DNA from 2 places in the Mesorhizobium sp. M0244 genome. Region 2 is predicted to be linked to the other one. Evidence: riboswitches for the same ligand, from Rfam matches in the RefSeq annotation. Region 2 holds a riboswitch; the other holds the start of a gene.
What was found. A riboswitch is a leader RNA that binds a small molecule or an ion and turns the genes downstream of it on or off. The one in region 2 is predicted to bind cobalamin.
Positions count from the first base shown of each region.

Region 1: it holds a riboswitch for cobalamin, as region 2 does, so the genes downstream of both, metE (5-methyltetrahydropteroyltriglutamate--homocysteine S-methyltransferase) here and NKJ08_RS18915 (DUF1636 family protein) in region 2, are expected to answer to the same signal.

Region 1 covers NZ_JAMYSE010000056.1:16,917-31,364, reverse strand. Annotated here, with positions in the region: gene NKJ08_RS26250 (Fic family protein) at 1-547, shown strand, start outside; gene NKJ08_RS26245 (hypothetical protein) at 722-904, shown strand; gene NKJ08_RS26240 (prenyltransferase/squalene oxidase repeat-containing protein) at 995-1,750, shown strand; gene NKJ08_RS26235 (hypothetical protein) at 1,716-2,066, shown strand; gene NKJ08_RS26230 (type I restriction enzyme subunit R domain-containing protein) at 2,130-2,918, shown strand; gene NKJ08_RS26225 (hypothetical protein) at 2,994-3,380, shown strand; partial or broken gene glyA (serine hydroxymethyltransferase) at 4,271-4,644, shown strand; gene metK (methionine adenosyltransferase) at 4,706-5,881, shown strand; gene NKJ08_RS26210 (adenosine kinase) at 5,991-6,983, shown strand; gene NKJ08_RS26205 (transposase) at 7,016-7,690, opposite strand; gene NKJ08_RS26200 (MFS transporter) at 7,980-8,231, shown strand; gene NKJ08_RS26195 (helix-turn-helix transcriptional regulator) at 8,294-9,127, shown strand; gene NKJ08_RS26190 (hypothetical protein) at 9,445-9,699, opposite strand; gene NKJ08_RS26185 (hypothetical protein) at 9,750-10,028, shown strand; cobalamin riboswitch at 10,247-10,447, shown strand; gene metE (5-methyltetrahydropteroyltriglutamate--homocysteine S-methyltransferase) at 10,543-12,879, shown strand; gene NKJ08_RS26175 (FMN-binding negative transcriptional regulator) at 12,987-13,205, opposite strand; gene NKJ08_RS26170 (dihydrodipicolinate synthase family protein) at 13,240-14,142, opposite strand; gene NKJ08_RS26165 (trans-sulfuration enzyme family protein) at 14,195-14,448, opposite strand, start outside.
Region 2 covers NZ_JAMYSE010000030.1:27,070-41,517, forward strand. Annotated here, with positions in the region: gene nuoE (NADH-quinone oxidoreductase subunit NuoE) at 1-897, opposite strand, end outside; gene NKJ08_RS18885 (hypothetical protein) at 898-1,272, opposite strand; gene NKJ08_RS18890 (NADH-quinone oxidoreductase subunit D) at 1,275-2,465, opposite strand; gene NKJ08_RS18895 (NADH-quinone oxidoreductase subunit C) at 2,466-3,068, opposite strand; gene NKJ08_RS18900 (NuoB/complex I 20 kDa subunit family protein) at 3,074-3,655, opposite strand; gene NKJ08_RS18905 (NADH-quinone oxidoreductase subunit A) at 3,646-4,011, opposite strand; gene NKJ08_RS18910 (winged helix-turn-helix domain-containing protein) at 4,346-5,554, shown strand; cobalamin riboswitch at 5,573-5,778, shown strand; gene NKJ08_RS18915 (DUF1636 family protein) at 5,816-6,250, shown strand; gene cobW (cobalamin biosynthesis protein CobW) at 6,247-7,284, shown strand; gene cobN (cobaltochelatase subunit CobN) at 7,301-10,819, shown strand; gene cobG (precorrin-3B synthase) at 10,816-12,300, shown strand; gene NKJ08_RS18935 (precorrin-8X methylmutase) at 12,297-12,950, shown strand; gene NKJ08_RS18940 (precorrin-2 C(20)-methyltransferase) at 12,947-13,708, shown strand; gene NKJ08_RS18945 (precorrin-3B C(17)-methyltransferase) at 13,705-14,448, shown strand, end outside; gene NKJ08_RS18950 (cobalt-precorrin-6A reductase) at 14,433-14,448, opposite strand, start outside.

The DNA of each region.
Region 1 (14,448 bases), on a different contig from region 2:
AGATGCGCTTGCCGCGCGTGGCTACTACCTCGCATTCCAGAAGGTCAAAGACTCTGTTGCCGCGATCATCAACGGCAAGCCAGCCGGCGCGTTGACGCGGGACACTCACCGGGAGTGGTACCGGGAGCTGTTCGCGCCGTCAGTGACCGCCGGCATCCTCAAAGCCAGCGCGCTTGCGGGATATCGCAATCACCCTGTGTACCTGCGCGGCTCGCAGCACGTGCCGCCGCGTACCGAAGCGGTGGCCGATGGTATGAATGAGCTGTTCGACCTGCTGGAGGCGGAGAAGGACGCCTCCGTGCGTGCCGTGCTGGGGCATTGGCTTGTGGGCTATGTGCACCCCTATCCGGACGGCAACGGACGAATGGCGCGGTTCCTCATGAACGCGATGCTGGCTTCAGGCGGTTACCCCTGGACAGTCGTCAGAGTCGATGACCGGAAGGCCTACCTCGCAGGGCTGGAGGAGGCGAGCGGCAATATGAATGTGAAAACGTTCGCCGCCTTTCTCGGCGAACGGGTGAAGTGGTCTATGGAGAAGGCGGCGTGAGGTCGGTGGTGTGCCATGTTTAACTTGCTTGTCTCGGGCCACGCGAGTGGTGGGAAACGCCGCCGTTCACGTCAACCATTGACCGGTTCAAGGAATCTAGCGGCGCCGAGGCCGAGGCTATCGACCTCGCGCCCTGAAACATTGCGCCGGCTGGAGGAAATCCCGGCGCTTTTGATGTACGAAGTCGGGGCGGGAGGCCCGCACGTGCGCGTGGTCCGGCACAGCCGCATACGCAATATCGTTCGGCGCGGACACGAACTGGCCTTCACCTTCGAGCCCGATCCGAAACATGCCTTTCTCGACCGGTCAGCGGTGTTGAGAATTGCGGACCGGCTGGGCATTCAACAGTTCGAATAGCACCGTACGCACTGGGCGATCAAGGATGGTGACATTCCGGCCGAGCTGATTGCCACCAGCACCGCTGAACGGGCTCAGCGCACCGTTGCCGTGGTTGCGGCAGAATATGTAGAAGCGCGCCGCGAGGGACGAAGGAGAGAAGCTGCCGAACTGGCCGAAGAACTGGAGGATTTTCCTCCCTCGCTGGAGAAAGCACTGTCGCTCGTGCCGGCGCGTATCCTTCAGCAGCCGACACCCGAATTATACCCGATCCTTGGAATAGAGCCCCGCACGCCCGAAGGCCGCAACGCCGTCGTGGCCGTCGTCGCAAGGGATCACAATGGGCAGGACTTGCCTGCCGACTGGTCTTATTCGCTGGCGTGGTTCCTGGACCTTTACGGCAGCGCGACGGAAGCAGGGCGCCTTGACGGCGCGCTGGCCGAATGCGCAACGCATATGATCGCGCTCGGCACTGGCGAGGGAGAAGCTGCCGCCCCGGTTGAAGATATCGGCTACGCACTCTGGCGCTGTTCGCGAAGCCCGAAACTTATCGGCGATCTGCGCCGGGAAATTGCGGTCCTGACTGATCGCCTCGTGCGCCGCCAGGAGGGTGGGGGCTACTGGAATGAAACTAGAGAAGGGGTTCCCCGGCCCGGCCTGCGCGCCACGGCCCTTGCGACAGTCGCCCTTCAGCGGCTTGGCGATGACCGCTACCACGACGCAATTCGGAAGGCCGTGTCATGGCTGATCACACAAGTTATTCCTGGACACAGGCGCGCTTCCGCGCGACGCGGGCGACGACGATCCCGAGGTCATCGCCACGACACTCGCGATGGAGGCTATTCGCCGGTCCGATTTTGTCGATGACGTGCCCCACGTGCTGGCGGCTGGAGATGCCTGGCTGGTCTCCGGTCAGACCGTGCTGGGAGGCTGGCAGGCAGAGCCGTGGGCAGAGGATTTTGTCTTGGTGCGGCGCGACTTCTTCCGCAAGGCAGAAGAGCTGCAGCTGGAAGGCGGCGCCAATAATCGGCGGCTTGCTGCCATAGCGACCGTGCATGCTGTGGAAATGTTCCTCTATGGGCTGTTTGAGCGGCGGGAAGATTTGGCGCTGTCAGCCTTCCGCGAAAACGGCACTGAGACGCTCGGCCCCCGGACAGCGCCTGGGTTCAGAGGACAAAATTGATCAGTGGTTCGATGCCAAAACCAAGGCCCTGAATGACTGGCAAAGGGATGAGCTAAAAAAGAAATGGGGCACGATGTAAAACGTGCTCAGCTCGCGATCCCGCATGGATCGTGTCGTCAGCGACATCGTCTTCGATTTCAGCGTGAAGCCCCGCCTGTCAAGCGAACGCGGCAACGCAATTCTCGTCGCCTCCAGCATCTACGAAGCCTGCAAGTACTTCGAGCTTTTTCAAAAGACCCGTTCCGCAACAAGTGCGCCCTGATCAAATCGTACAATCCGAATGCGCAGGACATCACAAAGGAAGGGACGGGCGCCAACACCGATACCGACCGGCAGGTCATTTACAACACCTACACCGAGTTGCTGAAGGGCGTTGAGGCCAAGGGCGGTTTGTCCAAAACCGAGGTGTACGAGGAGGCGGCCAAGGCTCTTTTCACCAAGGAGCCGGCGAACATGAAGCTGCTGGTGGTCGTCGACAAGCTGCTCACAGCTTTCGATGCGCTGCACCTATGTCTACATAGACTGACGTCTATGCAGGACCACGGCCTGTTCCAAGCGATTTGCCGGACCAATCGGGAGGACAAGGATTTCGGTTATATCGTCGCCTACAAGGGCCTGTTCAAGAAGATTGAGAATGCGATCGCGGTCTATACGTCGGAACTTGATCATTCCGACGACGGGCCGGCTCCGGATGTGCTGCTCAAGGACCGTCTGAAAAAAGGAAAAGAATGTCTCGATCAAGCCCTGGAACGCATTGTCCTGCTTTGCGAGCGTGTGGAGCCGCCGAAAGGAGAACTGGAATACATCCACTTCTTCTGCGGCAACACCGAAATCGCGTCAGACCTTAAATAGCGCGAACCTCAGCGCGCGGCCCTGTACAAGGCAACCGCAGGGCTGCTGCGGGCGTATGCTAATATCGCGGATGAAATGGATGCCGCAGGCTACAACAACGCCCACGTTGCCCGCATCAAGAAACAGGTCGAGCATTACCTGAATGCGCGGGACACTGTGCGTCTGGCCAGCAACGAAAGCCTCGATCTGAAGGCCTACGAGGCTGATATGCGGCACTTGATCGACACATTTTTCAAAGCCGATGAGCCTCGCAAAATCTCACCATTCGACGGCATGAGCCTCCTTGAGCTCAGCTCGTTTGGGAGGACGTGCTGGACGATAGGGTCACCATTCCCCGCAAAATCAAGCAGTCCAGCGAGCGTAAAATCCAGGATCAAGCTGACCGCACATGGAATCTTCTCACTACGCTTTACTACAAGGGGACAGGCCGTATCCCTTGGCGCCGGAAGAAGATCGGATTGAAAGTGAACTTTCTTTGTCATCTTTGCATCACGGTCAGTCTGCTCGAGATTGACCGCTGCAAACCGGGAGCACGAGCGGGCTGGGCAAACGTTGCAACAGATCCTTCAAGGAAATTCATTGACTCTTAGCAACTCCGGTTCGCTGTGAATGGTAGGCTTATTGCAACGTCTGAGGTCAGTGGGGTCCAAACCGTGGCGCCGCTTATTCTCCGACCCGCCGAACTGCGTGCAATTTCGGCTAAAGGCAATGGCAAGAAGAGCGCCCATCTTGTTTGTTCGACACAGCCATATCGGCTCAAAACAGTATCTTCACGGCCACCGACATTGTCCGGTCGGTGGACAATCAACCATATAATTTGGTTCGAAAGCCGCAACATCTGTGGAGAACGCGAAATGACAAATTCAGTAGGACGAGTGCCTAGGCTTTCCAAGTGGCTTGGTCCTGACCAATGCTGACACTGGTCAGTCGCCTACGGACGGCAGCGCATTTAGATCGCCTTCGAATCCTAGGTCTTTGCGCGCACGCGGACCTAACTGTCTGCCAGCTAGCGGAGATTCTGGGTCTGCGTCGTGAGCACGTTGTACGACACGTCCGGCTGCTGGCCAGAGCCGACTTTCTTTACTGCAACGAACAACGCCCGTGGTGCTCGTACCATCTCAAAGCAGCAGGTAAGGACGGCGGGCTGGTTCAGTTGTTGGTTGATCTCCTGCCCCACAGCGATGGCTATCACAAACGAGACCTTCAACGGCTCGAAGCGACACAAGACGCGCCGTCGAAGGGGATCGCATGCTTGACCGTGAAATAGATCCAATTGGAGCGCGAAACCACCATGGACAACTCCGCCGACGGCGCCATCGCGCCGCCCGACACTTGCGGACGGTCTCGCTTGGCGGCCTCTGGCCCACGCGCTTCTGGACCGAGGTTATGACCTGGTCACCGGGGGCACTGACAATCACATGCTGATCCTTGATCTTCGCGATCGACCACTATCAGGCAAGGCCTATGCCGAGCGGTTAGCGCAGGCAGGCATCATTACGAACTTTAAATGGTGCCTGGCGACCCGCGGGATCCGGCGGTCACAAGCGGAATTCGCTTGGGGTCGCCAGCAGTGACGTCCATCGGCATGCGCGATGTGGAAATGGTGCAAATTGCTGGCTTCATTGACTGCGTCCTCCGGCGGCCTGATGACGAAGATCTCCATGCCTGCGTGCGAAGAGACGTTGCCGATTTGTGCGCTGCGTTCGAGGTCCCGGGGATCACCAACAGCGCAAGGTGGGCTAAGCAAAATGCCCCATACAACTCCAACACCCGAAACGAGGCATTTCATGGCTAGGCAGTTCGTGTTCTCTTCCGAATCGGTTGGCGCGGGACACCCGGATAAGTTGGCCGACAACATCTCGGATGCCATCCTCGATGCCATCCTCCGCACCGATCCCAAGGCGCGCGTCGCCTGTGAAGCGTTGGTAAAATCAGGGATAGTCGTTCTGGCTGGCGAGATTACCAGCGATGCGCGGGTGGATTATAGCCAAGTTGCGCGCGATACGATTCTCGATATTGGATACGACGATGAGGCCGTCGGCTTTGACGGCCGGCGTTGCTCCGTCGTTCATGCACTCACCGAGCAATCGCCCGACATTAGCCAGGGCGTTGACGAGGGACGAGGGCAGGACCTCCAGCAGGGAGCGGGAGATCAGGGCCTCATGTTCGGCTACGCATGCCGCGAAACCGATACCTTGATGCCTTTGCCGATCCAGCTCGCTCATCGCTTGACGAAACGACAGGCAGATGTCCGGAAAGCACGACAGCTTGGCTGGTTGCGTCCTGACATGAAATCCCAAGTCTCAGTGCGCTATGAGGGGTTGCGCCCGGTCGCCCTGGATACCATCGTCGTATCGACCCAACATGACGAGCAGGTCTCGCAAGAGACGGTCCGCGAGGGCGTCATTGAGGAAATCATAAAGCCTGTCCTGCCGACCCACCTGGAGACGGAAGGCATCAGAATTCTGGTCAACCCGACGGGGAAGTTCGTAGTCGGCGGGCCGCGCGGCGACTGCGGTCTCACTGGACGCAAGATCATCGTCGATTCGTATGGTGGGATGGGTCGTCACGGCGGCGGCGCTTTTTCGGGCAAGGACCCGTCCAAGGTTGACCGCTCAGCTGCCTATGCGGCCCGGTATGTCGCAAAGAATATCGTCGCTAGCGGACTTGCGGACGTCTGCGAGGTGCAGCTTGCTTACGCAATCGGCGTGGCCAGTCCGGTTTCTGTCATGGTCAACACGTTCGGGACAGCGAGGGTTGAGGAAAGAAGGATCGAGCGCCTCATTCTTGAGTTGTTTGATCTCAGACCGAAGGGCATTATCAAGATGCTTGATCTCTTACGCCCTATATACCGCAAGACCGCGACCTATGGCCATTTCGGCCGTGAAGAGCCTGACTTCACCTGGGAGAAGACAGACAGGGCCGACGAATTGCGTCGCGAGGCAGGACTTGCCGCCCCGTGAGGGCTGGCGCCGAACGGATTGGCAAGCGGAAAGCCCATTCCCACTGGCCAGACCCGCCCGCGCCCGGCGTGGCAGAAAGCCGGTGGGTTTTTGGCGGAGACATGAATTGATGCCGGACTATGACGTGCTTTGTATCGGGAATGCCATCGTCGACATCATCGCCCAGTGCGACGAGGCGTTCCTGGAGACCAACGGCATCATCAAGGGCGCAATGAATTTGATCGACACGAGGCGCGCCGAACTGCTCTACAGCCGCATGGGCCCGGCCATCGAAGCCTCGGGCGGCAGCGCCGGCAACACGGCGGCGGGCGTCGCCTCCTTCGGCGGTCGCGCCGCTTTCTTCGGCAAGGTCTCCAACGACGCGCTCGGCGAAATCTACGCGCATGACATCCATGCCCAGGGTGTCGCCTTCGACACCAGGCCGCTTAACGGCGAACCGCCGACAGCGCGCTCGATGATCTTCGTCACGCCGGACGGCGAGCGCTCGATGAACACCTATCTCGGCGCCTGCGTCGAGCTCGGCCCGGAGGACGTCGAGGCCGACAAGGCGTCGGGCGCCGCGGTCACCTATTTCGAGGGCTATCTGTGGGACCCGCCGCGCGCCAAGGAGGCGATCAGGCAGACGGCTAAGCTCGCCCACGCCGCCGGGCGCGAAGTGTCGATGACATTGTCGGACTCGTTCTGCGTCGATCGCTACCGCGACGAATTCCTCGATCTGATGCGCTCCGGCACCGTCGACATCGTCTTTGCCAACAGCCACGAGATCAAGTCGCTCTACCAGACCGCGTCCTTCGACGAGGCGCTGGCGCAAATCCGCAAGGATTGCAAGATCGCCATTGTCACCCGCTCGGAAAAGGGCTCGGTCATCGTGCGCGGCGACGAGACCGTGACCATCAATGCGGCCAGGATCCGCGAGCTGGTCGACACCACCGGCGCCGGCGACCTCTACGCTGCCGGCTTCCTATACGGCTACACGCAAGGCCGCAGCCTGAAGGATTGCGGCGATCTCGGCTCGCTGGCGGCCGGGCTGGTCATCCAGCAGATCGGCCCAAGGCCACGGCAGAATCTGCGCCGCGAGGCCGAGCAGGCGGGATTGCTGTAGGTGGCGAGCCAAGAACCAGCTGCCCACCCTCCTTAATCCAGCCCGAGCCTTTTCTTCAGTTCCGCATTCTCCTTGCGGAGACGATCGGCAAGCAGGCTCTTTAGCCGCTTATTTTCTTCCTCGAGCGCGACGAGATCCTTCAGCCCGTCACTGTCCGCCGCCGGCGCCGCCGCCTTCTTCCAAAGATAATATGTCTGTTCCGAGATGCCGGCTTGCTTCACCGCACTCTTGAGAGTAGCGCCGCCGCCGATCGAGGTCTCGATCTGCGCCAGCTTCTGGGCACGATCCTTCGCGGAGTAGCTCTTTCGGCCTGTTCGCGCTGACGGCGGTGCTTCAGTGGCCGCGGATATCGGCTTGGCGCCGTTCTTGCGGGCAGGCGAGCTCGCCTCAGCTTCTGGCTTCCTCGACCGCCGCGCTCTCGCCTTCGGTTTTGGCGTTTCCGTTTTGTCTGCCGGTTCGCTAACTACTGCTGACTCGGTGTCCAGGGGATTGGCCATGAAATGCTCCACTCGCGGTTCGTGCAAAGGTTCAGCATCAAGGACCACTACAGTAGAGTCAACAAGCTGACGATTTAACAGCTCGACTTCCTTTGTTGTCTCGGCCATCGCCGCGGCGATGTCGAAATTGCCCCAGATGGAACGTGCGGATTTTTGATAATTGCGCTTTTGTTTGACTTCCACGGTGAATGGTCGCGTCTGCCGCCTCATAGTTCCTTCCTGAATAGGAGAATGAAGTCGCCGCTCGAATTTTTGGCGCTTCCTGCTTAGCGCGGAGCATTATCGTATAGCCGCTCAACGGGCAAGTGATGCCGGTCTTCGATGGCTGACCCATCTGGGGAGATTTGAGCGGCTTCGCGCGTCCTGCGCATGCCTGTAAGGCCGCCAAGTTTTCTGGGTTAGCAGGCGCGCACTGTGGCAGCTTGGCTTGTACGGCGAGGCCATGGTTGAGTGAGGCGAAACAAATCCAGCCCCGCGGTCAATCCCGAGGCTTCCCACAATGGCGAAGAGAACATCTTCACTCGTTCCTTTTGAGCACAAGACCTTCCGTTCGCTATGGTCGGCTGCACTCATTTCGAACCTTGGCACCCTAGTGGAAGGTGCGGCGGCAGCTTGGCTGATGACGAGCATCGCAGCAGTAATTTTTGATCGCCCATTCGTGCTGTGTACCAGCCCTGTGTCTTGCGCAAGTGGTCACGAACGGCTGCCGGAGCCTCGAAGACGCCCTAAAAACACATGCTGCGATTTTTGAACACGCTTGACGTGTTAGATTAATTCATCCACAATGCGTGTGTTGAACACGCGAGGTGAGTTATGAACATGAAAGAGCTTAGGGTTCGACTGGGCATGACTCAAAAAGATTTGGCAGAGCAGATGGCAACGACGCAACAGACTGTGGCCCGTTGGGAAACAGGCAAAACGCAGTTGAACGTCGAGCAGATCAAGGACCTTTGTCTCACGTTGAAATGCACGGTCGAGGAGCTGCTGGGCTGGAAGATTGATGTCGAGGAGTGGCGCACGAGCCCGTTTGCAATTGCCGATGCCGAAACGCGATACGGCACGCTCAGAATCAAGACGACTGTTGGCAGCCGCCAATATCCTATCGATGAAAAGGCGCGTGAATCGATTTTACGTCAGTTGAAGGAACTTCATAATCTGCGTAGAAATAACACAAGCAGGCCATGGCTGTATTGTTGGAGCCTTGACAACAAAATACTCTTGATAAATCCGCAATATGTCCGCACCATTGAGCTTATCGGTGACGATGTAGAGGAGATGCCAGAGTATTATCATCCAGAAATCTATCGGGCTTTGGATGACTGGGATAAGGGTGAGGTTTCAGGAAAGCTGAAGAAAGAATGCGATGCCATCATCGCAGAGATGGGTGATCAGGAAGCCGTGCGCATGGCCTCCTATGTTCGCGTCACATATGACGACGGAGAAGATGAGTGGAACTTCTTGGATGAAGAAACCGCTACGACTTTCTTCGGATTGGAAGCTGCGACCTTTGACGTTCCCCAGTGTAGTTTCGCCGAAGTGGAGGAAGAAGGTTACTACCGAGCGCGATACGCCAACCTTGATCGCGTCGCGGTGATGGAGGTTCCAAGCGACCGTTATCACAGATTGACCGCGCCCGAGGAAGCTTAGAACCATCCACGAAGGGCGCATGTTACATCTCGACCTTGCGTGGTGCGTTTTCAGTACGAGATGACGTTAAGCGTAGGTAGTGGCAGGTAAGAGTGCTCGACCAGAAGCTCAACTGCCTCCTCAATATCGCTGCCGATGTGCCGCAGGACACGTCCACGGGAGCGTGGATAGGCGTGAAGTTCCTGCACTCCACGGTCCGCTCTCCCATCGCCGGTGTGTGCCCGACGCCATCTTGTGGACGAGCTTGGCCGCCTGCACCCGGTTGTATTCCGGCTTGCGGTCCGCCTGGGCGGTCCGCCGCGATGGCTATCTCCATGTCAATCGGCGCCGAACTTTGACTGCCCGCTGCTTTTGATGAATTTGGCGAGGTCCCGCGCATAATCACTCTTGGTCTTCTCCTTGAGGCCCTGTGTCGCGAACTTGTGGTCCAGCAGGGCAAACAGGTCCAAGTCCCCTTCCGCCTGTGGCGCTGGCTTGCCCTCACCGCCCTCGGCTTCCCAATTGGGGACCGCTTCTGCGCGCTGCACAGTGGCGATTGTCCGCCCAAGACGCATCACAAGATCGAACGCCAAACCGTGCGCGTGCACGACGATTTGCCGCTCAGGCCTCATTTGGACAGGACTTGAGCTGGCCCGGTGGTTTGAGCCGGGTTACCTTGAGCCGGTGGGCTGCGAACAAGCAGTTCGAGACATTGGCGTCGATCACTTCGCAACACGCCGCTGCGCCTAGCCTCGGTGTGCTCTCCCCGGAATCGTTGTGTCATATCACCGAGGGCATCACGGCCAACAGCTTCCACATGGGCAACAGCCTCGCCATTGAGCCGAATATGGTCGCGAGCGACGAAGCGGTCGGAACCTCGGAGCCGAAGTTCGACGCCGAGGTGGTTCGCATGATGCGCTAAGCAGCACCACGGCGCTTGCCGGTATGTTTGCTGCCGGCAGCCGACGAACTCCCATCCTCCTGGACAAGGGCGCCGTGCGTCATTGCTTTGATTTACCGGCCGCTCAAGGCTTCCACAGTTTTCGCTTTCGAGGCGACCTTTGGAACATGCCAACGGAAATTTAACATAACGACATAAACATTTCTTTATGCGGAGTTGACAAAGAAGCGAACTGCTGTAATTGTCTCCCGCGTCGTGGTTCTCCGTACGGCGCTGCCGCAGCGGAGCTAAGAGGGAAGCCGGTGCGATGCCGGCGCTGCCCCCGCAACTGTTAGCGGCGAGCCAACCCCACTCATGTCACTGAGGCGAATAGCCTTGGGAAGACGGGTAGAGGCTATGACCCCGCGAGCCAGGAGACCTGCCACGGCGAATTACGTCCACGGGCGGGGTGTCTCGGTGGCCGCTGCAGCCTGGCGTTCGTGCCGGCCTGCTAGCGCCTTCCTTGTCACCGACGCCCCAACCATCGGGGTCTGGCATGACTGTCTCTCAGCAAATTCCTGTAGCAACGCTCGGCGTGCCGCGCTTCGGTCGTCGGCGAGAACTGAAATTCGCGCTTGAAAGTTACTGGTCCGGAAAATCTTCCGCCGCCGACCTTCTCACGACGGCGAAGGCGCTCCGTGCCGCTAGCTGGGAGGAGCAGCACGATCGCGGCGTGTCGAAAATCCCGTCGAACGACTTCTCGCTATACGACCATGTGCTCGACACCGCAGCCATGGTCGGCGCCGCTCCATCCCGTTACGGCTGGAATAGCGGCGAGGTCCCACTTGACATCTACTTCGCAATGGCGCGCGGCAACCAGGGTCAGACGGAGGATTGTGGACACGCTGGTCACCACCAGGCGGCTCATCGGCCTGATGTAACCGCGATGGAAATGACCAAGTGGTTTGACACCAACTATCACTACATTGTGCCGGAACTCGACGATGATCAGATGTTCGCCCTCTCGTCGACGAAACCGGTCGACTACTTCCTCGAGGCTAAAGCTCTCGGCATTCACACACGCCCAGTCATCCTTGGACCGATCACCTTCCTCAAGCTGGCGAAATCGTCTGCCGAAGGCTTCGATCCCATCGCGCTCCTGCCGCGGCTGCTGCCCGTCTACGAGCAACTCCTGCAGAGGCTGAAGCTGTCGGGAGCCGACTGGGTGCAGATCGATGAGCCAGCGCTTGTCCTCGATCTGAACCCGAACGAACGAGCTGCGTTCGAATTCGCCTATGGCCAGCTGTCAAAAGCCGCGCCCGAGTTGAAGATCATGCTGGCTACCTATTTCGGGCCGCTGGGAGACAATCTCGAAACCGCGGTTTCTCTGCCCCTGGCCGGGCTGCATATTGATCTCGTGCGCGCTCCCGAGCAGCTGGAAACGGTGGGTCGGCTCGCACCGAAGGATCTGGTGCTCTCGCTTGGCTTGATCGATGGCCGCAACGTCTGGCGTGCGAACCTGCCCGCCATTCTCGACCGCATCAAACCGATCGTCGCCGGCTGGCCCTTGGACCGCGTCGAGATCGCGCCTTCTTGCTCGATGCTGCATGTGCCGATCGACCTGCGCATGGAGACGGAACTCGACGCGGACATCAGGTCGTGGCTCGCCTTCGCGGCCCAGAAGACCGACGAGTTGGTGTTGCTTGCCCGGGCCCTGTCCCAAGGCAGGGATGCGGTGGCAGGCGCGTTGAAAGCGTCTGCCGAGGCTGCCGCCACTCGCGTGACATCCACGAAGATCCATGACCCGCTTGTTGAGGGACGGATCGCCAGCATTGACGACAGCATGAAGCGACGAGAGAGCGCTTTTGCCGAGCGCTCCAGAGTCCAGGCCGGCACGCTCGGGCTGCCGCCGTTCCCGACGACGACCATCGGGTCCTTCCCGCAGACGCCGCAGGTACGCAGGGCGCGGGCCGCTCATGCGAAGGGCCAGCTGAGCTATGTCGACTACGAGACCTTCCTGAAGAAGGAGATCGAGGCTGCAATTCGCTGGCAGGAAGAGATCGGGCTGGACGTGCTGGTGCACGGTGAGTTCGAACGAAACGACATGGTACAGCATTTCGGCGAGCAGCTGTCCGGCTTCGCCTTCACCCAGCATGCCTGGGTGCAAAGCTATGGGTCCCGCTACGTGCGTCCCCCCATAATCTTCGGCGACGTATCGAGGCCCAATCCGATGACGGTGCGCTGGTGGCAATTCGCCCAGTCGCTTACGGAAAAGCCTGTGAAGGGAATGCTCACGGGACCAGTGACCATTCTCAATTGGTCTTTTGTTCGCGACGACGTACCCCGCTCCGAGGCATGCCGCCAGATCGCGCTCGCCGTCCGCGACGAGGTGACGGATCTCGAATGGTCCGGCGCAAGGATGATCCAGATCGATGAGGCCGCGTTTCGCGAAGGATTGCCACTGCGCCAGTCTGACTGGAAAGACTATCTCGACTGGGCTGTCGAATGCTTCCGGATCGCTTCAACGGGTGTAAAGGACGCGACTCAAATCCATACCCACATGTGCTACTCGGAGTTCAACGAGATCATCGACGCGATCGCTGAAATGGATGCGGATGTCATTTCGATTGAGACGTCGCGCTCGAAGATGGAACTGCTGGACGCCTTCACGAGCTCCAAATATCCGAACGAAATCGGTCCCGGAGTCTACGACATTCACTCACCACGCGTCCCGGAAGTCGGCGAGATTTCGGATCTCGTCATGCTTGCCCGCGAGCGACTGTCGGATTCCCAACTGTGGGTAAACCCGGACTGTGGCCTCAAAACACGCAAATGGGAGGAGGTCCGCCCTGCCCTCATGAACATGGTCGATGCAGCACGTGCGCTCCGGTAGAAAGTGTAGGCCGGAGGGTTTCCTGGTTGCTCACCATGTGGTGAGTGACCGGCTGCCGCATGTCGGCCGTGAATGTGCCAAAACGCGATCACATCCTTTGAAATAAGTCACTCGAGCGAGAATGTGCACTTTCCTTCGGCACGTGTATTAATCGCGCAGGAGTAAAGGGTACCGTTTTCTCCCTGTGACGTGTCGAGTTCGAAGGGGATGTGATTGGCGTCGAGACCGCTCCGGCCATGGGTTATCAGCATGCCAAGTGCACTGTTCTCGATCAGTTTGTAGAGGACTTCTCGGCTCGGTTCATCGAAATGCGCGGGTAAATACATGACAGTTCCTTTCACTGGCCGCCGGGTTCGCTATTCACCGGTTGACATCCGATGGTAAGCGTTCCAACGCGGCGGCGATCTGGCGCTTCGCTGCTGAGGGCAGAGGCAGGATGGGACGCGGGGGGTCGGCACGGCAAATGTCGAGCAATTCGGCAAGTGCATAGACGACGCGAACGCTCGAGAACTCCTTGAAGAGGCTCCAGAGCGGCGCAAGCGTGGCATCGATCCGTCGCGCTTCGGCCGCATCGCCCTGCTGCGCCGCCGTGACGATCTTCACGCAGACCTCGGGCAGGATGCCGGCGAGGACGCTGTACCATGTGTCAGCGCCAGCGATCATGGCCTCTGCGGCGTTCCAGTCGCCGCTGTAGCCGATCGAGAACCCTTCCGGCACAGTGCGCCTCTGGTCGGCCAGATGGCTCTTGATCGCATCGCCCTTGTCTGTCGGATTCTTGATAGCGACGATCCCCCGCACCTTTGCCAGGCGGCTGACGAGTGCTGGGGTGAAATGGAAATGCGTCGTTCCTGGAGTGTCGTAGACGACGATCGGCAGGCCGCTCTCGCACGCCACCGTCGAGAAATGTTCGAACACCTCGTCATCAGTGAGCGGGGTGTAAGAGGCGGCGGCAAGCAACCCCGCGGCAGCCCCAAGGGCCTTAGCGTCCTGCGCGAGCCTCACTGCTTCGTCGGTGCGCAGCGCGCCCACACCCACCACGACCGGCATTTGTCCCCCGGTTTCGTCCAAGGTCTCGGCGAGCGCCCGTCGCCGTTCCTCGCGCGTCAGATACATGTATGTGCCGGTGCTGCCGAGAAGACCGATGGAATCGACCCGAGCGGCGCAAAGCCTGGCAATCAGCTTGCGCAGAGCAACGGTATCGACGCGGCCGTCACGATCGGCGGGCGTGATGGGAAACGCGGAAAGACCGCTCAGGAATGCCATGGCAAGGCTCCAGGTTTGTGCGTGAGCGCAGGACTGGCCGGACGACAGGTCATCACAAGGCGTCCAGAGCCCGCCGCAGGTCGGCGATTAGGTCATCGACGTCTTCAAGACCCACCGAGAGACGCATGAGGTCCTCGCCGACTCCATCGGCCAGATGCGCATCCTTGCGGATCGGCTGACGAGCACGGGTCAGGCTTGCCGGATGATAGATGAGGCTGTCGGCATCGCCGAGGCTGACAGCCCGGGTGATCAGGTTGAGCCGGTCCATCATCCGCCGCGCGCCCTCGAACCCAGCGTGGAGGCCAA
Region 2 (14,448 bases):
CTCGGCCTTGTTGGCGTTGGCGGCCGAATGCAGCGGGGCTGCAACGCTCGCCGCCTTCTCCGTCGCTGGCGCAACTTTTGTCGCCGACGGCGATTTCACTGCCGGGCTGGTCTCGACCGCATCGGTCTTCGGCCTGCTGGCATTCGACGGCGCAACCGGCGCCGGTGCAGGCGCGGCAGGAGCAGCTGGTGGAACCGGTGCTGCGGCAGCGGCCGCCGGCGCCGCTTCCTTGGCGGCTTTGGTTGCCGCTTTGGCTTCCCGGTCGCGGGTCGCCTTGAGGATCGCCTTTTCGCTCTTAAGGGTCGTCAGGCCGCTGGCCGGCTCGGAAGTGACGCGGCCGTTTTGCGGTCCCGGTTTCACCGAAGCACCCTTGCCGGCGTCATAAAGGTCGATGATCTCGGCAAACCGCTCCGGCGTCAAATCCTCGTACGTGTCTTTGAATATCATCACCATCGGTGCGTTGACGCAGGCGCCGAGGCATTCGACCTCCTCCCATGACAGCGTGCCCTTGTCGTTGGTGTGGAACTGGTCGTGATGGATCTTCGAGCGGCACACATCCATCAGCGCTTCCGAGCCGCGCAGCATGCAGGGCGTGGTGCCGCAGACCTGGATGTGGGCGCGGGTGCCGACCGGATTGAGCTGGTATTGCGTGTAGAAGGTGGCGACTTCCAGCCCGCGAATATAGGGCATGTCGAGCATGTCGGAGATCGTCTCGATCGCCGCCTTGGTCACCCAGCCTTCCTGCTCCTGCGCCAGCATCAGCAAGGGGATGATGGCGGACTGCTCGCGCCCCTTCGGGTATTTCTTGATCCACTGCTTCGCCGCTGCCGCATTCGCCCGGTTGAAGGCGAAGGAGGCTGGCTGGACGCTGGCTTCTGCGAGACGACGGACTGACATTTAGTTTTGAGCTCTGTTGTAGCAGTCGAAATAAAAACGAGGGTCGGACCTGGCCAAGACCGCGGTACTCTCATCGTTTCCGATCTTTTCCCAAGTAGTGTCGACATAGTCGCGATATTCGCGGTACCGATCCGAGCAATCCGCGCCAAGTGCCACCTTCCAATCCGGGTAATGCGCATCGGCACTGACATACCAACCCGAATCCAGGTTCCAAAGCCTGCCCATCTTGGTCACCCTGCACTTGACATCTGTCTTCACGCCCTCAAGCCCGCAGGACACCCAATAGGCTTGCGGCGAGCTGCCCCAGGCGGCAATTGCACCCATGCCGGCGACACCGGCGGCAAAACCGGCAGCAACGTGCAGGGCGCTCCCCATCTTCACCGGTCCACCTCACCAAACACGATATCGAGGGAACCCAACACGGCGGTGACGTCGGCCAGCATGTGGCCGCGGCACAAGAAATCCATGGCCTGGAGATGCGCAAAGCCCGGCGCGCGCAGCTTGCAGCGGTACGGCTTGTTGGAGCCGTCGGAGACCAGATACACGCCGAACTCGCCCTTCGGCGCCTCGACGGCCGCATAGACCTCGCCGGCCGGCACGCGGTAGCCTTCGGTGTAGAGCTTGAAGTGATGGATCAGCGCTTCCATCGAGCGCTTCATCGCCGCGCGCTTCGGCGGCACCACCTTGCCGTCGAGGTTCGACACCGGCCCCGCGCCTTCCTTGCCGAGCAAAAGGTCGACGCACTGGCGCATGATTTTGGCCGATTGCCGCATCTCTTCCATGCGCACCAGATAGCGGTCGAAACAGTCGCCGTTCTTGCCGATCGGAATGTCGAAATCCATCTCGGCATAGCATTCGTAGGGCTGCGATTTGCGCAGATCCCAGGGAGCACCCGAGCCGCGCACCATGACGCCCGAAAAACCCCAGGCCCAGGCATCGGCCAGGGAGACGGTAGCGATGTCGACATTGCGCTGCTTGAAGATGCGGTTGCCGGTCAAAAGCGCATCGAGATCGTCGAGCGATTTCAGGAACGGGTCGATCCAGTTGCCGATGTCCTCGATCAGCTTCTGCGGCAGGTCCTGGTGGACGCCGCCGGGGCGGAAATAGGCGGCATGCATGCGCGACCCCGAGGCGCGCTCGTAGAAGACCATCAGCTTTTCGCGCTCGACGAAGCCCCACAGAGGCGGCGTCAGCGCACCGACATCCATCGCTTGCGTCGTCACGTTGAGAATATGCGACATGATGCGGCCGATTTCCGAATAGAGCACTCGGATCAACTGCCCGCGCTTTGGCACCTCGATGCCGAGCAGCCGCTCGACGGCGAGCGCAAAGGCATGCTCCTGGTTCATCGGCGCGCAATAATCGAGCCGGTCGAGATAGGGCACGGCCTGCAGATAAGTCTTGGCCTCGATCAGCTTTTCGGTGCCGCGGTGCAACAGCCCGATATGCGGATCGACCCGGTCGACGACTTCGCCGTCAAGCTCGAGCACAAGGCGCAAAACGCCATGCGCCGCCGGATGTTGCGGGCCGAAATTGATGTTGAAGTTGCGAACCGAGGTCTCAGCCATTCACTGTTTTGCCTTCTCATCCCCCGGAAGCACGTAATCCGTACCTTCCCACGGAGATAGAAAATCGAAATTGCGGAATTCCTGTTTCAATTCCACCGGTTCGTAGATGACGCGCTTGGCTTCATCGTCGTAGCGCACCTCGACGAAGCCGGTCAGCGGAAAGTCCTTGCGCAGTGGATGGCCTTCGAAACCGTAATCGGTCAGAATGCGGCGCAGATCGGGATGGCCTGAGAACAGCACGCCATAGAGATCGTAGGTTTCGCGCTCGAACCAGTCGGCGCCGGGATAAATACCGGTGATCGACGGCACCAGCGTCTCTTCATCGGCCTGGACCTTGATGCGGATGCGGATGTTCTGTTTCGGCGAAAGCAGATGATAGACGACGTCGAAGCGCTTCGCCCGCGACGGATAATCGGCGCCGCAGACGTCGATGATCGAAATGAACTGGCATTTCGGGTCGTCGCGCAGGAAGGTCGTCACCTCGATCAGGTCGCGCGGTTCGACAGAAATGGTGAGCTCGCCATAAGCGAACACCGCCTCGCCGATCCGGCCGATCAGCTTCTCGCCGAGATAGGTCGAGAGGTCATTCAACGCCTGGGTCATGCCGCTCACCGCTCGATCGTGCCGGTGCGGCGGATCTTCTTCTGAAGGAGAAGGATGCCGTAGAGCAGCGCTTCGGCGCTCGGCGGGCAGCCGGGCACGTAGATGTCGACCGGCACGATGCGGTCGCAGCCGCGCACCACCGAATAGGAATAATGATAATAGCCGCCGCCATTGGCGCAGGAGCCCATCGAGATGACGTAGCGCGGCTCCGGCATCTGATCGTAGACCTTGCGCAGCGCCGGCGCCATCTTGTTGGTCAGCGTGCCGGCAACGATCATGATGTCGGACTGGCGCGGAGACGCGCGAGGAGCAACGCCGAACCTCTCCGAGTCATAGCGCGGCATCGAGGTATGGATCATCTCGACGGCGCAGCAGGCGAGGCCAAACGTCATGAACATCAGCGAACCGCTGCGCGCCCAGGTGATCAGCGCCTCGGTCGAGGTGACGAGAAAACCCTTGTCGGCGAGCTCGTTGTTGATCTCCAGGAAGAACGGGTCGTCAGACCCGATCGGCCTGCCGGTGTTGGGGTCGATGAGGCCTTTGGGCTTCGGCGCGACGAGCGTGCCGGAACTGTCGTTCAATCCCATTCCAGCGCTCCTTTTTTCCATTCATAGGCAAAGCCGATGGTCAGCACCGCCAAAAACACCATCATCGACCAGAAACCGAGCATGCCGATCTGGCTGAACGACACCGCCCACGGAAACAGGAAGGCCACCTCCAGATCGAAGATGATGAACAGGATCGACACCAGGTAGAAGCGGATGTCGAACTTCATGCGGGCGTCGTCGAACGAGTTGAAGCCGCACTCATAGGCCGAAAGCTTTTCCGGATCGGGGTTGCGATAGGCCACCAGGAAGGGTGCGGCAAGCAGCGCCAGGCCGACAACCAGCGCCACGCCGATGAACAGGACGATGGGCAGGTACGAACTCAACAATGCGTTCATGCTGCAGCTTTCCGTTGGCGGCCAATCCACTCTGATTACAGCACGGGACCCACTTGCGGAAGCGTGACAGTTTAACCACTGAACCGTTTTAGGGGCTCTATGCTGCAACGCGGCGAGGGTTAGCGCAGCGCTTTCGGCGAAGCAAGTCAAACCTTGTTCAAATCGCGGCGCTGAACGGCATATCCGGGAAAACTGGTCCGATCCGCTCCTGTTTGATTTCCTTCACTTTTCACTCCACTTTTCTCTCCTGACATGGATCCCGCCAAAACCCTGCTAGCATGGCGCGGAATCGCAGGTCCTCTGCTCTGTCTGACATCATCAGGATGCCGCCTTGATAAAGGAAAAAATCTCGCTCGCCATGGCCCGCCGCATCGCGCTGGCGGCACAGGGATTCAATGACCCGCGCCCTACCGGCACGCCCGACCGCCGGCATTTGGCCCGGGTGCTTGCCCGTACCGGCCTGCTGCAGATCGATTCCGTCAGCGCTGTCGTGCGCGCCCATTATATGCCGCTCTATTCGCGGCTTGGCCGCTACAAGCTGGCGCTGCTCGACGACGCCGCCGTGACGCGCAAGCGCCTGGTTTTCGAATATTGGGCACACGAAGCCTCGTTCCTGCCGGTCGAGACCTATCCGCTCATGCGCTGGCGCATGCAGCGGGCCGAGCGCGGCGACGAGATGTATCTGGGGCTGGCGAAATGGGGGCGTGAACGCGTCGCCTACATTGAAGACATCTATCGCGCGGTGGTTGATCGCGGCCCAGTCGCCGCATCCGCTCTCGAAGGCCAGAAAGGCTCCGGCGGCTGGTGGGGCTGGAGCGACGCCAAGCACGCTTTCGAATGGCTGTTCTGGGCCGGCCGCATCACAACGGCGTCGCGTCGCGGCTTCGAGCGGCTTTATGATCTGCCCGAACGCGTGCTGCCGCCGGCGATCCTAGCCCTGCCGGTGCCCTCCGCGGAGGACGCGCATCGCGAATTGCTGCGTATCTCCGCCCGCGCCCACGGCGTTGCGACAGCAGGCGACCTGCGCGACTATTTCCGCCTCTCTCCCGCCGACATCAAGGGCCGGATCGAGGAACTGGTCGAGGCGGGCGAGCTATTGCCGGTACGCGTCGAAGGCTGGGATAAAACAGCCTATCTCCACAAGGACGCCCGTTTTCCGCGCAAGATCGAGGCACGCGCCCTGCTTGCCCCGTTCGATCCGGTCGTCTTCGAGCGGTCGCGCACCGAAAGACTGTTCGACTTCCGCTACCGTATCGAGATCTACACGCCGGCCGAAAAGCGCCAATACGGCTACTATGTGCTGCCTTTCCTGCTCGGCGACAGGATCGTGGCGCGCGTTGACCTCAAGGCCGACCGCCCGGCCGGCGTGCTGCGTGTCCATGCCGCCTACGCCGAACCCGGCGCGCCGGCTGAAACCGCGGCCCAACTCTTCGAGGAACTGAAGCTGATGCAGGGCTGGCTCGGGCTTGAGCGCATCGAGGTGACGGCTGCCGGGGACCTAGGCCAGCCGCTCGCCGATGTTGCCGCCGTAGACGTGCGTTGACACAACTGCCTCCACAAGCCTAAATCCGCTTCAGACGGTCTCCTCTCGGCAAAGGGAGGAGCCAAGAGGGAATGCGGTGCGAGATCGCAAGATTTCAAATCCGCGGCTGTCCCCGCAACTGTAAGCGACGAGCCTCGGCCGAAAACCACTGGGACGTTCCCGGGAAGGCGGCATCAAGGCGATGACCCGCGAGCCAGGAGACCTGCCGTCTAGGACAAAGAATCCGATCGCCTGGCGGGTTTTCCGGGCAAGGAGCCTGATTTGGAACGCGACAGCAGTTTTTTGGCTGAGACAGCGGATTTATTGTCCGGCCATGGCGATTCCCTGGCCGGCGTTACCGTGATCGTCTGCTCTTCCTGCCGCGACGAAACCGGCTCGGACGCTCATCCTCGCGCCGGCGAGTTGCTCGCCGAGGACACGCGCAGCGCCGCCTCCGGCGAAAATATCCGCATCCGCAGCGTCGAGTGCCTCGGCAACTGCAAGCGCCGGCTCAGCGCCGCGATCCTGCGCGACGGCTGCTGGAGCTATGTCTTCGGCGATCTGACCACGACCAGCGGCGCCGACCTCGTCGCCGGCGCAAAGCTCTTCGCCACCTCGACGGACGGTCTCATTCCATGGCGCGGCCGCCCCGATTGCCTGAAGCGCGGCCTTGTGGCTCGAATCCCTCCCCTCGACCTTTTGAAGGATCAGATATGACCGCTTCCGTCTCCCGCGTGCCCTGCACCGTCGTCACCGGCTTTCTCGGCGCCGGCAAGACGACGCTGATCCGCCATCTGCTCGAAAATGCCAAAGGCAAGCGGCTGGCCATCATCGTCAACGAGTTCGGCGACATCGGCATCGACGGCGAGATTCTCAAGGGCTGCGGCATTGAAACTTGCCCCGAGGAAAACATCGTCGAACTGGCCAATGGCTGCATCTGCTGCACCGTCGCCGACGATTTTGTCCCCGCGCTGGACCAGATCCTGTCGCTGACGCCGAGGGTCGACCATATCCTGATCGAAACCTCCGGCCTCGCTCTGCCCAAGCCGCTGGTCCAGGCCTTCCAATGGCCGTCGGTGAAGAGCCGGGTGACGGTCGACGGCGTCATTGCCGTGGTCGACGGACCGGCCCTGGCCGATGGCCGCGTCGCCAATGACATGGACGCCCTGCGGGCGCAGCGCGCGCAGGACGAGACGCTTGACCATGACGATCCGGTCGAGGAGGTGTTCGAAGACCAACTCGCTTGCGCCGACCTGATCATATTGTCGAAGAGCGACCTGATGGACGCCGCCGGCTCGGCCCGCGCCAATGCCGTCATCGGCAAGCACGTGGCGTGCGCGGTGAAGATCGTGCCGACCTCACAAGGCAAGGTCGATCCGTCTGTGCTGCTCGGCCTCGGCCTCGCCGTCGAGGACGACATCGAGAACCGCAAGACCCATCACGACGACGAACTCGACCACGAGCATGACGATTTCGATTCGTTCGTCATCGACATCGCGTCGGTGTCCAATCCGGACGAGCTGGCACAGCGCGTCGCCACGGCTGCGGAGGAAGAAAACGTGCTGCGCGTCAAGGGTTTCGTCGAGGTCGGTGGCAAGCCGATGCGACTCTTGCTGCAGGCGGTCGGTCCGCGCGTCAACCATTATTACGACCGCGCCTGGACCGCAGAAGACGATCGCCGCTCGCGCCTCGTCGTCATCGGACTGAAAGGGCTGAACCGCCCGGCCATCGAGCGTATACTCGCCGGCTGACAAAGCACGAACCGCGATGCACATCCTCACCACCACATCCGCCTCGCTCGACGATCTCGCCGAGCCTGTTGATCTCAGGCAAACGCCTGCGGATGTCGTGGCGCTGTCCTTCACCGACAGCGACCTGGCAGGGTTGGCGGCGGCGTGGAAGGCAGATGCGGATCGCTTGCCGTCGATGCGGCTCGCGGCCTTGCGCGATCTGCGCCATCCGATGTCCGTAGACCTGTGGATCGACAGCGTTGCCCGGCACGCCAAGGTTATCCTGGTCCGCATCCTCGGCGGCTATGAGTGGTGGCGCTATGGCTGCGGCCAGCTTGCCTCGACCGCCCGGGCGCGCGGCATAAAACTGGCGCTGCTGCCCGGCGAATGCCGCGACGAGGATTTGCGGCTGATCGAATGCTCGACGTTGCCGCGCGAAGAGCTCGATGGATTACTCGACTATTTCCGCGAAGGCGGCCCGGCAAATATGACGGCGCTGGTGCAGAGGCTGGCGCGACTGGCGGGGCAAGACGCGGCTGTCGCCGAACCGGTCAGCGTGCCGAAAGTCGGCTACTATCAACCAGGACTAGGCGTCGTACAGCGCGACGTTCCCCTCCCCCTCGAGGGGAGGGTCCGGCCGCAGGCCGGGGGTAGGGTCCTCTCTGAAGCGTGCCAACACTTTGAAGCGCGCCAACAGAAAGCGTCGAGCACTTCCGCAACGACCCCACCCGGCCCTGCGGGCCACCCACCCCTCGAGGGGGAGGGAGAGGTCGCCCCCGTCATCCCAATCCTCTTCTACCGTTCGATGCTGCTCGCCGCCGATGTCGCGCCCATCGACGCGCTTTTTGAAGCGCTGACAGCGCGCGGCATGGTTCCCGTGCCGATCTTCGTCTCCAGCCTCAAGGACCCCGCGTCGCTCGCCTTCGTCGAGACCGTGCTTGCATCGTTGAAGCCTGCCGCAATCATCACCGCGACCGCCTTCGCCTCGGGCGCCGAGCCCGGCGTCGAAACCCTATTCGACCGCGCCGGCGTGCCGGTGTTCCAGGTGATCGTCGCGACGACACGCCGCGACACTTGGCAAAACAATCAGCGAGGCCTTGCGCCCGCCGACCTCGCCATGCATGTCGTCCTGCCGGAACTCGACGGCCGCATCCTGGCGGGCGCCATTTCGTTCAAGAGCGAAAGCGAGACCGATCCCGCATTGGCCTTCCGCGCCCTCGCCAACCGGCCGGAGCCGGACCGCGTGGCGCAGGTGGCGAACCGTGTCGAAGCCTTCGTGCGCCTGCAGCGCACGCCGCGCGCCGAACGCAAGCTCGCCATCCTGATCCCCGATTATCCGAGCGCCCCCGGCCGCACCGGCTACGCCGTTGGCCTCGACGTGCCGTCCAGCGTGCTGGCGATGCTGCATGACCTGAGAGAGCAGGGCTACGCCGTTGAAGGAATTCCGCAAACGCCGCGTGAGTTGCTTGAGGTGCTGGAGCGCGGCGGCGAAGAATTGGGTCTGGCGGACTATCTGGCCTTCTCCACAGAATTGCCGACGGCGGCAATCACTGCGGTGGAGGCGGCTTGGGGGAAGGCTGAAGATGAGACAGGTTTGCGCGAGGGGGGTGTTCAAGCGCCTACGGCAAAATTCCCCTTCCGCGCAGCCACCTTCGGCAACGTCACCGTGGCGCTGGCTCCCGATCGCGGGCGTTCGGCCGACCGCCGTGCCGACTATCACGACCCGACGCTGCCGCCGCGCCATGCGCTTATCGCTTTTGGTCTCTGGCTGCGCAAGTCCCTCGGCGTCCATGCCCTCGTCCATGTCGGTGCGCATGGCACGCTGGAATGGCTGCCCGGCAAAACCGTCGCGCTTAGCGAAGCCTGTTTTCCCGAGATCGTCACCGGCGCCCTGCCCGTCATTTATCCCTTCATCGTCTCCAACCCAGGCGAGGCAGCACAAGCCAAGCGGCGCATTGCCGCCGTCACGCTTGGCCATCTGCCGCCGCCGCTGACCGGCGCCGGGCTGGACGAAAACCAGCACAGGCTTGAACGACTGGTCGACGAATATGCCCAGGCCGACGGGCTCGACCGCCGCCGCCGCGACCGGCTGGCGAAGCTGATCGTCGAAACCGCCCAAACGACCGGGCTCGCGTCCGAGGCGGGTGTCGCCGGAACCGACGCCCCCGACGAAGCGCTGCGTCGCATCGACGCCTGGCTCTGCGATCTCAAGGATTTCGCCATCAAGGACGGCCTGCACATCTACGGCCGCTCGCCCAATGGCGAGGCCGATCCACTGCGGCGGCAAAGCGCGGCAGCCGAGCAAGCCGCACTGCTTGCCGCCCTCGACGGCCGCCACGTCCCCGCCGGTCCCGCTGGCGCGCCGGCGCGTGGCCGGCGCGATGTGCTGCCCACCGGCCGCAATTTGTTCACCGCCGACCCGCGCACCATGCCGACGCCGACATCCTTCGATCTCGGCAGGGCGGCGGCCGACGAGGTCTTGCGCGGCTACATGCAATCGCATGGCGACTGGCCGCGCTCGCTGGTTATCGATCTCTGGGGCTCGGCCTCGCTGCGCACCGGTGGCGAAGAGATCGCGCAAGGCCTGGCGCTGATGGGCTGCCGGCCGCAATGGGATTCCGTCACCGGCCGCGTCACCGGCATCGAGGTGCTGCCGCCGGCAGCGCTCGGCCGCCCGCGTGTTGACGTCACCTGGCGCATTTCAGGCCTGTTCCGCGACATGTTCCCGACCCAGATCGCGCTGATCGACGCTGCAGCCAACGCCGTCGCCGCCCGCGACGAGGACGCGTCGGAAAACCCGCTTGCCGCCAAGACTCGCGCCGACGGCAAGATCAGCCCACGCATTTTCGGCACCTCGCCCGGCACCTACGGCGCCGGCGTCGAGGACTTATTGTCGAGCGGCGACTGGGCGGGGCGCGAAGAGATCGGCCGCGCCTATCTCGACGCCACCTCGCATGCCTATGGCGGCGCAGAGGGCGAAGGGGTTTCGGTACCCGGCGCGTTCGAGGGCCGCATCGCCGAGGCCGACCTTCTCGTCCACACCGGCGACGATCCCGGCCGCGACATCCTCGAAGGCTCGGCCGATGTCGCCTTCATCGGCGGCTTTTCGGCAGCCCTTGCAACACTCGGCAAGAACGCCGACGTCATCGTCCTCGACACCACGGACCCGCAAAAGCCAAAGCCACGCTCGGTGAGCGAGGCCGTGTCGCGCGTCGTGCGGGCGCGTGCCGTCAATCCACGCTTCATCGCCGGCCAGATGCGGCACGGGCCGCGCGGCGCCTCGGAATTCGCCGAGACCGTCGACCGGCTGGTCGGTTTTGCCGAAACCACAAATGCCATATCAGGCACGCTGATCGAAGCCGTGCACGACGCCTATCTCGGCGACCCCGTGGTCCGCGCCTTCATACTGCGCGAGAACCCGGTGGCGGCGAAAGTCATCGCCGAGCGCTTATTGTCGGCACGGCGGCGCGGTCTCTGGCATCCGCTGCGCAATTCAATCGATAACGATCTCGCGGCACTGATTGCCGAAGCGCAAGCGCTGGGGGTGGCGGCATGAACGCCTTCTCCCGCCGCGGCGCCTGCCCCGCTTTGTCGGCGCCGATGGAAACCGGCGACGGGCTGCTGGTGCGGCTCAACCCCATTGCTGGAGGCCCGATTGCTGGAGGATTGTCGCCGAAGTCGTTGATCAGACTCGGTGAATCGGCTCTGCGGCAGGGCAACGGCATCATGGAAGTGACCGCCCGCGGCAGCCTGCAAATACGCGGCCTGACGCCCGAAAGCGCCCGGCTGCTGGCGACGGAGGTCGATGCGCTAGGCATCGCGGTGCGCATCGGCGTGCCGGTCGAGACCGGCCCACTTGCGGGGCTCGACCCCGAAGAGATCGCCGACCCGCGCCCGCTGGCGGAGCGGATTCGCAAAACCATCGAGGCGGCCGGGCTGACGCAACGCCTCGGGCCGAAGGTTTCGGTCGTTGTCGATGGTGGCGGTCAGCTTGGCATAGGTACGGTGAGCGCCGATGTCAGGTTGGTCGCCACGCGGAAGCACGAGGGAACTCGATGGCGCGTGTCCGTCGCCGGAGATGCACAGGGTGCGACGCCGCTCGCCGTGGGCGAGGAAGATGCGGCCTGTGACATCGCCCTCGCCATTCTAAGGATGATTGCCGAAAAAGGCCGCGATGCCCATGCGCGGGATTTGACGGAGAGACAGCTGAGATCTCTGGCAAATTGGCGTTCCGTCGCGCCCCCCTCTGTCCTGCCGGACATCTCCCCCACAGGGGGGGAGATTGCGCCCTCGTCTCAGCTTTCGCCAATCGCAAAGGATGCTAAGGGTGAGCCGCCGGCGAAGCTGCCGATCTCCCCCCAAGTGGGGGAGATGTCCGGCAGGACAGAGGGGGGCGCGACGGATCGCCGGCCCATCGGAGTTTTCGACTTGGCTGCAGCCGGAACCGCCCTCGGCATCGGCCTGCCCTTCGGCAGCATGCCGGCGGACCAAATCATCGCTCTCGTGCAGAGTGCCCTCACCCTTGGCGCAACCGAAGTCCGCTCGGCGCCGCAGCGCGCGCTGCTTTTCCTTGGCCTTGCGCCAGCCGCCTGCCTGCTGCTTCAGCAAGCCGCCGCAACCCTCGGCTTCGTCATCGACGCTGCCGATCCGCGCACCAGGATCGCCGCCTGCCCCGGCGCACCGGCTTGTGCCTCCGGCCGCATCGCGACGCGCGAAATCGCCGAGACCATCGCCGTGGAAAACCGCGACATCCTCGATTCTTCCTTGACGCTGCACATCTCCGGCTGCGCCAAGGGCTGCGCCCATCCCGGTCCGGCGGCACTGACATTGGTCGGCGGCGAAAACGGAGCCGGACTTGTCGTGGACGGGACGGCAAAGGCACTGCCCGCCGGATACAGGCCGGGCTACGACGTCGCGCACGGCATCGGCCGCGTTGCAACGGCAATCCGCAGCGCACGATATCCCGGCGAAACCACTGCTGCCTGCCTGGCAAGGCTTGGCACGGCCGGCATCACCGAAATCTACCGACAGGAATGAGCATGCCCGCCCAGAACTCCATCGCCTACGACTACATCCATGATGGTACGGCGATCTATGAGCGCTCTTTCGCCATCATCCGCGCCGAGGCCGACCTGTCGCGCTTTTCCGAGGCCGAGGCCGACGTCGCTATCCGCATGATCCATGCATGCGGCCAGGTCGAGGCTTGCAGGCACTTCGTTTTCTCGAGCGATTTCGTAGCCGCCGCGCGCACGGCGCTGGGGGCCGGCGCGCCGATCTTCTGCGACGCTCAGATGGTCTCGCATGGCGTCACCCGTGCCCGGCTGCCGGCCGGCAACGAGGTGATCTGCACGCTGCGCGATCCCCGGACCGCCGATATCGCGAAAAGGATCGGCAACACCCGCTCGGCCGCGGCCATCGACCTGTGGGGTGAGCGCATGGGTGGTTCGGTCGTCGCCATCGGCAATGCGCCGACCGCCCTGTTTTATCTGCTGGAAAGGCTGCGCGACGGCGCGCCCAAGCCAGCGGCAATCATCGGCATGCCGGTCGGTTTCGTCGGTGCCGCCGAATCGAAGGCTGCGCTGGCCGAAAATTCCTATGGCGTGCCCTACGCCATCGTGCGCGGCAGGCTCGGCGGCAGCGCCATGACCGCCGCAGCCCTCAACGCTTTGGCGAGGCCGGGCCTATGAACGCGATCGCAAAAGGTCGACTGGTCGGCGTCGGCACCGGTCCCGGCGACCCCGAACTTTTGACGCTGAAGGCGGTGCGCGCGCTGGCCGAGACCGATGTCGTTGCGCATTTCGCCAAGCGCGGCAACAACAGCAATGCGCGCGCCATCGTCGGCGTCCATTTTCGCCCTGATTTGATAGAGTTGCCGCTGCTTTATCCAGTGACCACCGAAATTAACAAGGATCACAGCGATTACCGCTCGCAGATCACCGATTTCTACGAGGAATCGGCCGAAAAGGTCGCCGCGCACCTCAGCGCCGGCAGGATGGTCGCGGTGCTTTCGGAAGGCGACCCGCTTTTCTACGGCTCCTACATGCATCTCCACGTCAGGCTGGCGCACCGCTTCCCGACCGAAGTCATTCCCGGCATCACCGCCATGTCCGGCTGCTGGTCGGCAACCGGTCTGCCGATCGTCCAGGGCGACGACGTGCTGACCGTGCTGCCCGGCACAATGAGCGAATTCGAGCTGACCCGCCGCCTCGCCGATACCGATGCCGCCGTGATCATGAAGGTCGGCCGCAACCTGCCCAAGATCCGGCGCGCACTGGAAGCCACCGACAAGCTGGCTCGGGCAATCTACGTGGAACGCGGCACCATGCCCGGCGGCGTCTCGATGCGGCTTGCCGACAAGCAGGACGACCAGGCGCCCTATTTCGCCATCGTGCTGGTGGCCGGCTGGTCCGGCCGTCCCGAAGCATTGATGGAGGCGGGGGTATGAGCGGCCGCCTGACCGTCATCGGCCTCGGGCCCGGCAATGCCGACCAGATGACGCCGGAAGCAAGCCGCGCCGTTGCCGAGGCAAAATTCTTCTACGGCTACAAGCCCTATCTCGACCGGCTCGAGCTGCGCCCGGACCAGATTCGTGTCGCCTCCGACAATCGCGAGGAACTCGCCCGTTCCAGGGACGCGCTGCTGAAGGCCGCCGAAGGCCACGAGGTTGCGGTCGTATCGGGCGGCGACCCCGGCGTGTTCGCCATGGCGGCGGCCGTCTGTGAGGCGATCGAGGCAGGGCCGGCCGAATGGTGCGCGGTCGACATCGCCATCGTGCCCGGCATCACCGCCATGCTCGCCGTCGCCGCCCGCATCGGCGCGCCGCTCGGCCATGATTTCTGCGCCATCTCGCTGTCCGACAATCTGAAGCCGTGGGAACTGATCGAACTGCGCCTGTTGGCTGCGGCCGGCGCCGGCTTCGTCATCGCGCTGTATAATCCGATCAGCAAGGCGCGCCCCTGGCAGCTAGGCCGCGCCTTCGAATGCCTTGCCGCGATCCTGCCCGGCACCACGCCGGTCATCTTCGGCCGCGCCGCCGGCCGCCCCGACGAGCGCATCGAGGTTTTCCTGCTGGCGGACATCGACGCGCAAAGAGCCGACATGGCGACCTGCATCATCATCGGCTCGCCGGAAACCCGAATCATCAAGCGCGGCGAGCGGCAGCTCCTGGTCTATACGCCGCGTTCG